Regions from separate parts of the Halomonas sp. KO116 genome, predicted to be linked through region 2. Evidence: predicted binding sites of a transcription regulator. Region 2 holds the regulator's gene; each other region holds the start of a gene.

Region 1 (4,801 bases), 520 kb from region 2:
TGCCAGTGAGTGTAGAGCAAGCGGAGATCCAGGCCACCTGGGTCGAGTAACAGGCCTGTTTGTGGTCCGCCGCCAAGTTCAGGGTAATCGCCGGTTTGCTCTAACACGGCCAGCCGGGAGCGAGTCAACGCCTTCACCCACCCCAGTTGGGGCAGGTAGGCGGCGACATCGCTGGGCGAGAGCGGCAGCGTCCAAACGTCGCGCCCTAACCGGGCGGCCTGCAGCTCGCCTTCGCTGATCGATAAGCGCTCGGCAATCTCAATCGCAGGTAGCCGCGGCTGCGCGCAGCGTGCCGCGTCAAAGGCTTCGATAATCGCGATCTGTTGGGATGGAATCATGATGCACCTCTATCGGGTTGACTGTATGGATTTACCACTGCCAGTTAAGGGTGGCGAAAAGACTGCGCCCATCGCCCAGACTGCCGTCGGGGCGGTACCATACCTTGTCGCCAACATTGGCAAGGCGCAGCGAGGTATCCACGGCCGGGGTGAGTTGCCAGGCGAGATGCACATCGTGTAGGCCGTAACCGGGAAGGCGCTCGTCATCGCCCTGCTTATCGAAAGATTGGGCAAAGCGTGCTTGCCAGCCCAGGCGGATATCGCTGCTGTACAGCGCCACCTCGCTACCCAGGGTGGCTTCCAGGGGTGTTTGACTGCCTAGGGGCTCGCCAGAATCACGGTCTTTGCCGGAGACTTCCGAAAGACCCACAAAGCTGGTGAGTAGCGGGAAAGCGCTGGGCTGCCAGGTCACCCGGGCGTCATAGCCCCATAGCTGGGCGCGCTGAACGTTCACCGCCTGGGTGGTGCCCGCCATGATGTCGACGTGGGTGTCGATAAAATCGTCGGCGCGGGTGTCGAAGTAGCTGGCACGAACCTGCCAGTCGCCCTGATGCCAGACCACGCCGCTTTCCCAGGTGTGGCTGGATTCAGGCGAGAGGTTGGGATTGGGAATCCAGTAATTGTCCGGCGTGCAGAAGGCTGGCCCGGCGCAGAAACCGGCAAAGTGGCGCTCGTTGGCGTAAAGCTCAGAAAGGCTGGGGGCTCGGAAGGCTTCGGCGTAGCCGGAGAACAGCATCAGGGCATCGTCGGGTCGCCAAGCGAGGCGAAAACGCGGTGACACTTGGTCGTGGACACTATCGGCTTCATTACCGCTGGCGTCGTAACGGTCGTAGCGGGCTCCCAAGCCAATATCAAACTGCCCAGCCCCACCATCGGCTAGATAGCTGCCAGCGGTAAGGGTGGTGTCGAGATAGGCGGCCTGGGTGTCGATATCGGCGTTGGGGAAGCCATTCGCTTCGCCATCTGGCCGTTGGCGTGCTTGCTCCAATTCGGCGCCGAACACCAGTGTTTGCGAGAGCCAGCCGTGATCCATAGTGTGGAAGCCGTCGCTCTGAAGACCGACCCGCTCTAGGGTGCGGTTGGCCTGGGGCTCGTCGATATCCTGCTGACTAAAGGTAAGCTGCGAAGTGACTTCGGTGGCAGCGCTGGGTTGCCAGCGGTGGCCCAACTGGACGTTGTTGCTTTCCACATCGCGGTCATGCAGCGGATTGCTGGCATCGGTGGAAAGCTGCTGTGGGTTGGCGGGCTGGGTGGCGCGTTCGTCGTAGTGCTGCCAGCTCATAAACAGCCGCTGGTCGTCGCTTGGCTCCCAACCACCTTTTAGCAGCAGGCTATTGAGCGTGGCATCCTCTTCGGCTTCATCGCCCCCGGCGCGGCGAATATCGCCGGATTCACTCCGGCCAATTGAAAACAGGCCATCCACCCGGCCATTGGCGGTATCGCGGCGGCCAAAGGCGGTTAGGCTGCCGCGCAGTTCGTCGCTGGCCGTCGCACCGCCTACGGAAAGGCGTACACCACTATCTTTGCCGGGGGCCAGCAGGTCATTGGCATCCACACTGGTGAAACTAACCACGCCGCCCATGGCATTGCTGCCGTAAAGGCTGGAGAGTGCGCCGCGCGCTATCTGTACTTCTTGAATCAAACCAGGGTCGAGGAAGAAGTTGCCGATGTGGCCGGTGGAGATATCCTGGCGAACGCCATCCAAACGTACCAGCACCCCTTTGCTGCCAAAGCCGCGCATACTCAACGTTTGGCCATTTCGGCGCCCTTGACCCGCCACGTGCAGGCCGGGTTGGCGGCTAAGCACGTCTTCGACCCGGCTGGCGGTGGTCAGCACAGCATCATCGCGATCAATAACATCGATAATTAGCGGCGCCTGTGAAAGATCCGTAGGCGCTCGGGTGCCGGTGACCGTCACTGGATTAAGCTCGGCGTCGTCTGCTTGGGCGGCTAGCAGTGGGAGCAGCGTTAAATAGAGGCCACCAAAAGTGCGTGTGTGGTTCATGAGCCAGAGAGTTCCAACAGGGATAAGTAGAAGAGGTCGCTGGCTGGGTGCGATGGGCTACCTGGCTGGCTTTGCTATATAAATTTTTAATTTAATTAGGTGCTTAGATGTTAAGGACGTTAGGCGTTAAGGATTAACTTACCGCTTTTAGTACGTCGCAATACATAGCGGCGCTGTTCATGGTGAATAACCAACTGGCCTGAGCTGCCAAGTAATTCTTGGCTATCCACCTCGCGGGGCGTCGAGGCCGACGTATCTCCCTGACCAGTGCCCTTTGCGGGTAACTGCATGAGAGAGCAACTCCTATGTTAATGATAACTATTAGCGTTAATTTAGCAGAGTTGCAGACATCCCTCAATAGGTTTGGGGAGTAAAGGTGGCTAGCATTCGACCGTTCTTCATCTAAATGCAGGCGCTCCGTCATCTTGCTGTCATTTAGCTTCTTTAGTGTCTCCTAACGTTTAATCGTTGGCCTACAAACGATCAGGGGGAGACCATAATGAGTAAAGAGATCGAAGACCATCGCCTGTTTAACCACAGCGGCAACCAACCTTTTGCCGAAGTATTGGCGCGCCATGTGTCACGGCGCGACGTGATGCGCGGTGGTTTGAGCATGGCGGCTGCCTCAATGCTTAGCTTTGGCGGTGCTGCTCAAGCGCTTGCCTCAAGCGGCGCGCAAAAAACACCCCTGACGCTGGCGTTTGAGGCGATTCATGGGTCACTCACCGATGCCGTGGTGGTGCCGGAAGGTTATGTGGCCCAAGTCTTGGTGCCGTGGGGCACGCCGCTTAACCAAAATGTTACCTGGCAGCCCGAACAGCCGATGACTGCGGAGCGTCAGGCGGAGAGTGTGGGCATGCATCATGACGGTATGGCCGGTTTTTCCCTGGATGCTGACAACGCCTCACGTCGATTTATACTGGCCCTCAATAACGAATATATCGATCAAGATGCACTATGGGCACCTCAGGGCGGCCCCACCAATGCTGAAGCGGGTAAGCGGCCAGCAGAGGAGTCGCGCACCGAAATCAACGCTCACGGTGTCACCGTTGTCGAGGTCGAAAAGGACGCCAGCGGCCAATGGGCGCATGTGCCGGGGTCGCGCTATAACCGCCGCTTCACCAGCGCGACGGTGATGGAGCTTTCCGGGCCCGTGGCAAGCAGTGACTACGTCAAAACGCGCTTTTCGCCTGAGGGCAACCAAACCCGTGGTACCAACAATAACTGTGGTCACGGGGTAACGCCCTGGGGAACCTATATTGCCTGTGAAGAGAACTGGCCAAACGTCTTTGTTCATACTGGCGAGCGCTTCCAGGACGACGCGCGCATCGGTATTCCCACTGAACGCGGCCGCTATGCCTGGGAAACCTCGGCGGGTGACGCTTCAGAGCAGAACGATGAGTTTGCCCGCTTCGATATTACCCCCCGCGGCGAGCGCGCCGAGGATGACTACCGTAACGAAGCGCGTACCTTCGGCTATCAGGTAGAAGTCGATCCTTACAGCGATGCCCTTGCGGTTAAGCGTACGGCACTTGGGCGTTTCCGCCATGAAGGGTGCTGGTTAGGCAAGCTGGAAGCCGGTCAGCCAGTGGTTTACTACTCGGGGCACGATTCCCGAAACGAGTACGTATATAAATACGTCTCCGATGCCGCCTGGGATCCCGCCGATGCCAATCGTCCCGGTGAGCACTATGACCGTCTTGCCATCGGCAGCAAGTATTTGGATAACGGCACCCTCTATGTGGCCCGTTTTCACGCCGATGGCAGTGGTAAGTGGCTGCCGCTGACACCTGCTGCGCAATCACAGGACGGCCGAACGCTGGCAGCGGCCTTAGGCCTGGCTGAGGACGATTTAGCCGGTGTGATTATCAATACCTGCGACGCGGCAGACTTAATGGGCGCCACGCCGATGGATCGTCCCGAATGGGCGACCGTTGATCCGGCTTCGGGGGATGTTTACCTCACCTTAACCAACAACACGCAACGCACAGGTGAAGAAACAGCACCGACTTATACCAACGGTGGCGATAGCTTGGAGCAGGTGGGGGTAGGTTACGACTTGGCACCCACTAATGCGGCTAATCCACGTGCCAATAACGAGGCTGGGCACATTATCCGCTGGCGCGAAAGCCGCTTACCGAATGCCTTTACCTGGGAGGTATTTGTGTTTGGCGCGGCGGTTGACGATGCTGATAACCACTCGGGCTTAACCGCAATGAACCAGTTTGCCAGCCCCGATGGGCTTTGGTTTGACGAGCGCGATGATGGTCAGGGCATTCTCTGGATTCAGACCGATAATGGTTATGACGGCATCACGGAGTACACCAACGACCAGCTGCTCGCGGTGGTACCTAATGGTCTTGACGATATCCAGGGTACCGGCCCGGTGATTAACAATAGCAATCAGCAGCAGCTCAAGCGCTTTGCGGTGGGGCCGAACGGCTGTGAAGTCACCGGC
Region 2 (4,801 bases):
CGCTGTTTTCTTCTACAAGCTCATCGTCGTCATACTCAGCGTCATCTGAGTGATCGCTTGACTGAGGATCCATGTCGCTGGCTCCATCACCTTCGTCATGGGTTAAATCGTTAGTCATGTCTTTAGTATCATGACCGTCTGAACTATCAGTACCTTGGGGATCCATTGGTTGCTCTTCAGCTGTAATTCCCTGATTTTCATCAATAGCTGAATTTTCATCTGTTTGAGCAAAGGCTAACGGGCTTGCCATCAAACCAAAAGATACACCTAAAATGCCAGCTTTCTTGAGTAAATCCTTGGACATCATATTCCACCTCCGATCGCTGTTTATTACCGCTTGGTTAAGAAAGAAGGGCTTATATACAAGCCAGCATTTCCTGCGGTCGTCTTCCTTTTTTTTAACAATGCAGCGGGCATGCCAAAAACAAAAAAATAAAATTAAACAAATAAAAATCAATGACTTAATTAAAACAAGTTAAGCTATATCACTCTGTTAACATCGAAATACCAAGCCTAAAAACTGTATAAAAATGGCACATGAGTAAACTCTTACCAACCTCACATGCCAATATTGCACACCTTTACAGGTATGGTGCGAAAGGTCGCTTACTGAGACCTATACAAGACGTGAAGCGGGAAATGAGCAGCGAAAAAGCGCCCCTTTACCCGGGTGGGATTCAATCTGTAATTGCGCATCGTGGCGTAATAGTACGTGCTTGACGATTGCCAAGCCTAAGCCAGTGCCGCCAGTTGCGGTGCTGCGGCCTTTGTCGACACGGTAAAAACGTTCGGTTAGTCGGGGAATATGGACAGGATCAATCCCTTCACCATTGTCTTCCACATCGATATAGCCGCCACCAGTCGCGCTAGCTTTCCAGCGTAATGTGATGTGGCTACCTGCTGGCGTATAGCGAACGGCATTGAAAGCGAGGTTAGAGATGGCGCTACGAATTTCCTGTTCACTACCCAGCAGGCGTGCATCGCTTTCAAGCGCGACTGTAATGGTATGACGCTGATTCGACAGCGCCAGCGCATCATCACAAATGCTTTGTAGCAAAGGCCCTAACGACAGCGGATGGTGATCTTCCCCCCCCTGGTCGATTTCCAACCGGGAGAGCAGCAATAGATCATTGACCAGGTTTTGCATTCGCTGCGTCTGTTCCTGCATCTGGTTGATGCTTTTGCCCAAACGCGGCGGCAACTGGTCAGCAATATCGCTGTAGGTTTCCAGATAGCCGGAAAGGACGGTTAGCGGCGTGCGCAGCTCGTGAGAGACGTTGGCAACAAAGTCGCGCCGCATCTGTTCCAGGCGGTGCAAGCGCGTGATATCCCGGGCCATTACCAGCCGTTCATCGTCGCCGTACAGGGTAATTTGATACTGCAGGATTCGACGCTCGTCAATCGGCGACGTCAGCGTTAGCGGCTCGCCATACTCCCGCGCATTGAAATAGCGGATGAAACTTGGCTCGCGCAGTAGGTTGGTAATGTGTTGACCACGATCATGGGCGGTTTGTAGCCCCAGCATGTTCGTTGCAGCACTGTTCCACCATTCCAGATCACCGTGGCGGTCGAGCATGACCACACTGTCGCGCATCGCTTCAGACGACTCTTGAATACGGGCCAAGGTAGCGCGCAGCCGACTTTGCGTTATACGCTGGCTTTTCTGATAGCGGTATAAACGATCAAACAATTCACCCCACATACCGTGAGCGGCAGGCGGCTCATCGTGAGGATGTAGGGTTAGCCATAAATAAAGTTCGCGTAGCTGCCGCAAGTGATAGAACAGACATACTGCAAGCCCTGCCGCAAGCCCTAGCCCTGCTGAGCCCAATAACCAGCCTAAGCAAGTACCCAGTGTGGCCAGCCACGCTAGACGCCACAGTTCACGGCTCCATAGGCGCACATTTACACCCGTGCAGAGAAACGGTATCCGGTACCCCGAACCGTTTGAATCAGGTTTTGATGCACATCGCCCAGCGCTTTTCGTAAGCGGCGAATATGCACATCGACCGTGCGCTCTTCAACGTAAACATTGCCGCCCCACACTTGGTCAAGCAGCTGGCTGCGTGTGTAAGCGCGCTCTTGGTGAGTCATAAAAAACTGCAGAAGACGATACTCGGTCGGACCCATTTCCAACGCTTTGCCGTGAGCGCTTACCCGGTGACTTACCGGGTCAAGCAACAGGCCATTAATCTCAATTGGGTCCTCAACGCCACGGGGCGTCGCGCGGCGCAGCACTGCTTTTAACCGTGCCACCAATTCGCGGGGCGAAAAGGGCTTGGTGATATAGTCATCGGCGCCAGCTTCAAGCCCTTGGATCTTATTATCCTCTTCGCCTTTAGCGGTGAGCATAATAATCGGGATCTCGGCGGTAGCTTCTTCGCGCTTCAAGCGCCTAGCCAGCTCAATACCGCTGGTGCCAGGCATCATCCAGTCAAGCAGCAATAAATCAGGTTGGTGGTCAACCACCATGGCATGAGCATCCTGGGCGTTATCTGCTTCGAGCACACGGTAGTCAGCCATTTCCAGCGCTACCGCGATCATCTCGCGAATCGACGATTCATCATCGACAATCAGAACGGTTTTGGCGGTCATACCAGAGCCTCACGGTGTGCAAAAAAGCCAGTTCAAAGAAAAACAGTTCAATGACATGTCAGTGACGATAACACCATGACTTGATGACAGTTACATGACAATGGCAGTTACTGACCCGCCGCAGGCCACCAACTTAGCGCAATACCCGCAAAAATCAGCAGCCCCGACCAGTGATTATTCAGAAACGCCTGGAAACAGAGATCCCGCTCCTGATAACGAATTAAGCGCTGCTGATGCAGGAAAGTTGCCGCCATTGCAGCGAGCCCTAGCCAAAAGAACCCACCTAACCCAACCCGCCAGCCTACCCATGCCAGCAACCCCAGGGTGGCTACCTGGAGTAGGCCGATTATTAGGCGATCCGCGTCGCCAAACAGCACAGCTGTCGATTTAATACCAATTTTTAAATCATCGTCGCGATCGACCATGGCGTATTGCGTGTCGTACGCCACCGTCCATAGCACGTTTGCACCGAAAAGCAGCCACGCTTCCAACGGCACATGGCCCAGCACGGCGCCAAAGGCCATTGGAATTGCCCATGAGAATGCCGCCCCCAGCACCACCTGGGGAAAGTGCGTATAACGCTTCATGAACGGGTAAATAACCGCCAGAAATACTCCGCCCAGCGAGAGCAGCACCGTAAACCAATTAGTCAGTAGCACCAAAATAAACGCTGTGGCCACCAAACCAATAAACAACAATTGAGCCTCGGTTTCGCTGATTCGACCGGTGGCGAGCGGGCGATGCTTAGTGCGTTTCACATGGCCATCGAAATGGCGATCTGCATAATCGTTCACCACACAGCCAGCCGCGCGCATGACGTAAACACCGGCCACAAAAATCAGCAGTACATCACGGCCGGGTACCCCTTTAGCGGCAATCCACAGCGCCCAAAGCGTCGGCCACATCAACAACCAAGTGCCAATGGGTCGATCCAAACGCATCAGCTGTATAAAATCTGCCACGCGAGCCCATCCCTTCGGCCGCAACAGTGAACGATCCATGCTTACCTCACGAAAAATAAGATGCAGGCGCTAGCCTAGCGCGATGGCAGGTCAAGGTCATCCGCCATCGCACGCAAAAAATACTCCTGCACCAACAACGACAGTCCACCGTGCTTACCGCCGTGATAAAACACTGAGCGTCGGCCCCAGGTACAGTCGCTCTCGATACCGTTCATACGAGCAAATAAGGGGGATTGGGTAGTGGCTTCAAGCGGCCCGCGAATTAAACCTGGCTGACGAAATAACCAACTGCCTAGCGAGCGCTCACCTAACCCTTCCAAACGCTGGCCCTTTAACTGCGTAAGCGGGGCGACGGAGCGCGCTACCACCCACGGTGTTTCATCCAAGCACAGCGCGACTTCACGCAGCCATGCGTAGCGCTTGGGAGCAATGCCCAACGCCCGTGCCTCATCCTCTCGCGGCCAGCCTACGCCCTGGCGTAGCAGCCGCACCCGAAACTGTTTCTCACCACCAGCGGTTATTAAGCGGGCGGTTAACGAGTCGGTAGAAGCAACCCACTGCCACCAGGAAGGGCTCATGACAGGCCGCGCCGCAGCAACGGGACGCCAGCTCGAAAAGTGAGAAGTTTGCCGAAAAGCTGCAGGCGTCACCAAGTTCTCCAGGGCAATAAACGGATCGACTAGTGTAACATGCAGCACTAACAGGCTTTTGTTTCAGCGACTTTTTTGGTGTCTGCATGCCCACCTCACAACCAGAGCTCTCTTCATCCCACGCTGCGCTGGTCATTATTGGCACGGGAATGGCCGGGATTGGCTTAGCCCGGGCACTACGCCGTCTCGGTGACCAGCGTTCAATCACGTTGATTAGTGCTGACAGCGGTGACGATTACAGCAAACCGTTACTCTCCACCGGCTTCGCTAAAGGCCTAGCGCCCGACAAACTGGCCCAGCGAAACGCTGCCGAGCTGGGCGATGAGTTAAACGTCCGCATCATTACCCACACCCCCGTGGCGGCACTGGATGTGGATAACCGGACACTTCTTCTCGACGTTGGACAAGCGCCCAACTATGAAAAACTAAGCTCTGAAAAACTAAGCTCTGAAAAACTAAGCTACGAAACACTGGTATTAGCCACTGGCGCTGCGCCCAGGGTGCCATTCAGCATCGACCCCAGCGTAGCCCCACGCTGTTTCACCATTAATGACTTAGACGACTACCGACGCTTTTATCAGGCGTTAGGCCAAG
Region 3 (4,801 bases), 370 kb from region 2:
CAGCACGCCCACTACCGTGGAAGTCAGCGTCATGGTCAAACTTTCCAGCAGCCCCGCCACGATGTCGTCGTAGCGGCTGATAAAATCAGGCTGCATAAAGGCGCCCAAGAAGTTAACCGCCCGCCCTGCACCTTCGGCTACCCGCGCCCAGTTCACCTCGACCGAGGCAAGCGCCAGCACTAAATAAATCACCGCACCAATGGCCAACCCCCAACGCAACCGCGGGTTCTCAATCAATGGCAGGCGCCGCCACTGGCCGCGCTGGGCCGCCTGTTGACGTGTTTGCACCCGTGTCATATCTGCCCGCTCGCTCATCGAGCACTCCCTGCTGCCATCGTCGGCAGGCCGCGCTGGTAAGAAGATGCTTCCGAGTCATCCGCCTCGTCATCCAGCGGTTCGGGGGTGGTATCCCAATCCTCTTCGCCATAAATGGTCGTGAGCATTTCGCTGGTCAGTTCACTAGGCAGGCCGTCAAAAACGATTTGTCCAGCCCGCAGGCCGACAATCCGGTCGGCAAACTGCTGCGCCAAAGCCACATCATGAATATTGATGATCGCAGCCAAATCGCGCTCAGCACATAGCTCGCGAATCAAGCGCATGATCTGACGCGACGTTTTCGGGTCGAGGCTGGCGGTAGGCTCATCAACCAGCAGCAGCTTGGGGCTCTGCAGCAGTGCCCGGGCGATACCGACGCGCTGGCGCTGACCACCGGAAAGGGCATCAGCGCGCTTATCGATAGCATGAGGAAGCCCTACCCGCTCGAGTAGCCGAAAGGCTTCGACGACTGCTTCCTGTGGGTAGCGACGCAAAAAACTGCGCCAAAAACCGACATAGCCGAGCTGGCCGGATAGCACGTTTTCCATCACGGTGAGCCGGTCGACCAGGGCATACTCCTGGAAAATCATCCCCATTGAGCGGCGCGCCTGGCGAAGCTTCTGCCCTGAAAGCTTGGTCAGCTCCGTGCCTTCCAGGCGAATACTGCCCTGGGTAGGCTCCACTAACCGGTTCACACAGCGAATGAGGGTACTTTTACCCGCGCCGGATGGCCCAATTAGCGCCATTACCTGGCCTTTGGGCAGCGTGAGTTCAATGTCCGTCAGCGCCCGATCCCCGGTGGGGTAACGCTTACCAACGCCGCTTAGTGTCAACATTTTTCCTGCCTCATCTGTATAGCGAAACGGCCAGAAAGGGGTGCCTTCCTGGCCGTGCAGTACCGTTTACCTTAACGATCAGTCACAGTCGTAAGTCACACCGTTAGCATCGGCAATGGTGCGAATAACCGACCAATTTTCCTGATAGGTAATCGGAATAAACTGCGCTTCACCAGAGTTGGCAAATTCTGCTTCAAGCGGGGTGCCTGACCAGTCATAGCTGAAGAACGCGTCCTGAATTTTCTCGGCAAGCTCAGGGTTCAGGTTGTTCGCCAAACCGTAAGCCGTGGTCGGGAAGGTTTCTGAGGTGTAGATAATGTCGTAGTCTCCCTCATTCACGACGCCACGGGAAATCATCCGCTTGCCCACGGAGTTAGCGATGGCGGCCGCATCGTAGTCTTCGTTCACCACACCCAGGATGGAATTGTCATGGGAGCCCGAGAAAGCGGTTTCAAAATCTTCACCCGCTTCCATGCCGTACTCGGAGCGCAGCAGTGCAGAGGGGGCGCGGAAACCAGAGTTAGAGGTCTCAGAGGTAAAGGCTAGTTGGCGACCTTCCAGGTCTTCAACGGACTCAATGCCACTGCCCGGATAGGTGATGATCTCCATTTCGTAGCCAAAGCTGCCATCGTCTGCTGCCATCATGGCAAACGGACGGAAACCACCGCAGTTCACCGCCACCGGTACACCGCCGGTATTAAAGCCGGCAACGTGCAAACGGCCAGCGCGCAGCGCTTCCTGCTGGGCGGCGTTGGACTGCACGGGGAAGAACTGCACTTCTTTACCCGTTGCTTCGCTCAGGTGTTCGAGAAAATCAGACCATACGTCAGCGTAAACCGCAGGATCTTCTACCGGCGTATAGGCAAACACGAGCGTATCGGGATCGGCCCACTGAGACTCATCGCTAGGTGCATCGGCGACCATATCGCCATCGTTATCGACATAACGCGATGAGAGATCCGCTGAAGCGTTCACGGCAACCAAGGCGAAGGCACTGGCGACGGCGGCGCTGATCAACGTGCGGGAGAGGGATAACGTCTGCATGGGACACCTAACGTGTTGTTAAAAGATAGCAACAATCCTGACCACTTCAGATGACAACGGCGGGGCATTTATATGACCACTTAGTGACGTTTTGACGAACGTCACATGACAGGAACGTTTCATAAGCCAACACAGTGAACGCGTCGCTCAACAAACAGGCTGTTACCGGGATTTTTTTTGGCTTGGTGCTTCAACTCAGACAGTTCAGCGGCAATATCCAGCGCTCTGCAAGTCGCCGTATCGGTGATGGGCTTTACCGCAATCGACACGCTAACAAAGGGGAAAAAGTGATACTGTTTTGGCGGTTTCAATCTGAATCCCACCTCTCAGCCGATCGGCATCTTCGTAGAAACCGGGCGCCATTACTTCGAAAGAGCGTAGGATTTGGCCACAAACGCTCTCCCAGTGGTCAAGCGGTAGCAGCATCATAAAATCATCACCGCCAATATGGCCGATAAAGCCACCCACGTTATCCACCTGCGCTTGCAGCAGCCGTGATAGAGAAATAATGATGTGGTCGCCTCGTGCGTAGCCATAGGCATCGTTAAAGGCTTTAAAGTTATCTAAGTCAACGTAAGCGGCAGCAAAGCCTTGCTCGTCAGACACGCGCCGTTTGGCATACAGCGCGACCTGAAAGCCCATCGTCCGGTAGTGATCCACCGCTTGGCGCATCAGCTCGTAATCATGAATAGGCACGTGTTCAGTGAGCTCAATCACTACCCTTGCCGGGGGCAGGCCACTGTCACGAATAAAACCTAGCGTTAAGCCTTCGCGAAAATCACGCTCGACGATGGTTAGCGGCATCACGTTAAGAAACAGCAGCCCGGGTTGCTTAAGTTCGGCAAAGCGGTAAATCGCCAACCGCCGGCAGAGGATATCTAACTCCACCAGCTTTCCTGCCTGGGTGGCAACTTCAAACAGTCGTAACGGCGAGTGAAGCGGCGATGTCCTCGGTCCACGAATCAGTGCTTCGTAACCATAAACGGCCTGCTGACTAGCATTCACAATGGGCTGAAAAAGAACATGCAACTCTTCTTTTGCAATGATCTTTTTCAGCCACTGCGCTTCTTGTGCGGTCATTTGCCGGCTGCCCTATTCTGCCACCCCAATCAATGGCGGTGGTACCTATTGAGTGCACCATCCCTGGAAGTGATTGATAGGCGGAAAGCGTGCGTCATTTTCGTGACATTATCATGACAATCCCCTGCTGAGTCAGATAGTTAGCGCCCTACACCGTGTTCGAGATCGGGGCTGTTCAGGTAAGCGTTTTTGCTGGTGGAGGGAAGACCACATCGCGGCCATCGGCATCGAGCTGACGAATATCGATCGGAGACCCTTTCTCGTCCAGGGTTACCAGCCCAATGCCGCTGGCATTCCAAAGCCGTTCGCCAGCGCTGGCGCGATCAGGGTCACGGGGGTGAACACTCAGCTTACGACGCTTAGTAAACCAGTTGAGTGGCGACATCGGCGCATAAAGCCAGCGATTCAACCGATCGAAAGTATTGAGCAGTGTGGCCGGGAAGGTGTTTTTAATGCCGCTTGATGTGATTTGCCACAGGTGCGGCGAGCGCCGCTGATGGCGCACTACGATGTCGTAGACAAAGGAGTAGTGCACATCGCCTGACAAAATCACGTAGTTGCCGGGGGTTTTGGAGTGTCGCCATATTTGCAGCAGCGTACTGGCTGCCCCGCGATGGGCCATCCAGTTCTCTGCGTCGACCACCAACGGCTTGCCCACGGCGGTAAAGATTTTTTGAACTCCCTCGATCAGCTTGACCCCAAACATCGGGGCGGGCGAAATGATTACCGCGCTTTTAGCGCCCATTAGCGCTTGCTGCATTTCCATGAGCGCCTCCCAATCCATCAACCCGGAAGGGTGGCTGAGATTGCGCTCGCTGCGCCAACGGCGGGTGCGGGTATCCAGCACGATTAAGGCAGGCGTACCCGGCACCTGAAACTCCCAGCCCTGAAAACACAGTAGCCGCTCAATGAAGCCATCTTGCTCGGCGCATACCAGCGGCTGGCTGCCATCACCCAGCAGCGTCGAGGCGTGATGGGTTAGTGGGTTGAGCTTATCAGGGTCGTTCCCCCAGGCCTGACAGAGCAAATAAGCCACCAGAGCGTTACCGATAATGCGCTTCGAGAACGGATGGCCGTAGGCAGCGAGTTCCCAGTCAGCGGAAAGGTTCCAGTCATCGGTCACATCGTGGTCATCGAAGATCATCAGGCTGGGTAAGTGCGCCATTAACCGCGCGCACTGCGGCAAACCTGCCACGAAGCTGTCTATCACCGCCTGCTCTTGACGATAGAGCTCGGCATTTTTTTTATCTAAAGCAGGCGCGTCGAACGTAATCACTCGCCAGGGCACCGGGGACCATACCAGGCAGTACATGGCGAGCATTTCAGCCAGTGTCATTAAATGGTTCTGCGCATTCGCCGACGTAAAGACCGGCTTCTTGACGCCGCTAAAAAAGCGCTTGCGTAGCGCCACATTGTTGGCCACATCCGGCAGCAACTCGGCGCGCCGATAGTAGCTATCGGGCGAATCATACAGCGCTTGGCTATCGTCGACCGTGGCGCCTTCCAGCCACTCATCCACCAACCCT

The links. The regulator PhoB, encoded in region 2, activates phosphate uptake and scavenging genes when phosphate is short. The targets are predictions, from matches to a motif close to TGTCATANNNNTGTCANA.
Region 1: a site for PhoB is predicted at 2,762-2,779, ahead of KO116_RS02965 (PhoX family protein). Genes of this name have one in related genera too.
Region 3: a site for PhoB is predicted at 2,267-2,284, ahead of phnD (phosphate/phosphite/phosphonate ABC transporter substrate-binding protein). Genes of this name have one in related genera too.

Annotation. Positions count from the first base shown of each region.
Region 1 covers NZ_CP011052.1:634,956-639,756, forward strand. Annotated here, with positions in the region: gene KO116_RS02955 (ChuX/HutX family heme-like substrate-binding protein) at 1-338, opposite strand, end outside; gene KO116_RS02960 (TonB-dependent receptor domain-containing protein) at 370-2,343, opposite strand; gene hemP (hemin uptake protein HemP) at 2,463-2,633, opposite strand; gene KO116_RS02965 (PhoX family protein) at 2,843-4,801, shown strand, end outside.
Region 2 covers NZ_CP011052.1:116,293-121,093, reverse strand. Annotated here, with positions in the region: gene KO116_RS00595 (hypothetical protein) at 1-307, opposite strand, end outside; gene phoR (phosphate regulon sensor histidine kinase PhoR) at 617-1,903, opposite strand; gene phoB (phosphate regulon transcriptional regulator PhoB) at 1,906-2,595, opposite strand; gene ubiA (4-hydroxybenzoate octaprenyltransferase) at 2,703-3,596, opposite strand; gene KO116_RS00575 (chorismate--pyruvate lyase family protein) at 3,632-4,255, opposite strand; gene KO116_RS00570 (NAD(P)/FAD-dependent oxidoreductase) at 4,294-4,801, shown strand, end outside.
Region 3 covers NZ_CP011052.1:4,396,358-4,401,158, forward strand. Annotated here, with positions in the region: gene phnE (phosphonate ABC transporter, permease protein PhnE) at 1-315, opposite strand, end outside; gene phnC (phosphonate ABC transporter ATP-binding protein) at 312-1,151, opposite strand; gene phnD (phosphate/phosphite/phosphonate ABC transporter substrate-binding protein) at 1,230-2,195, opposite strand; gene KO116_RS20150 (EAL domain-containing protein) at 2,466-3,275, opposite strand; gene KO116_RS20155 (alkaline phosphatase D family protein) at 3,451-4,801, opposite strand, start outside.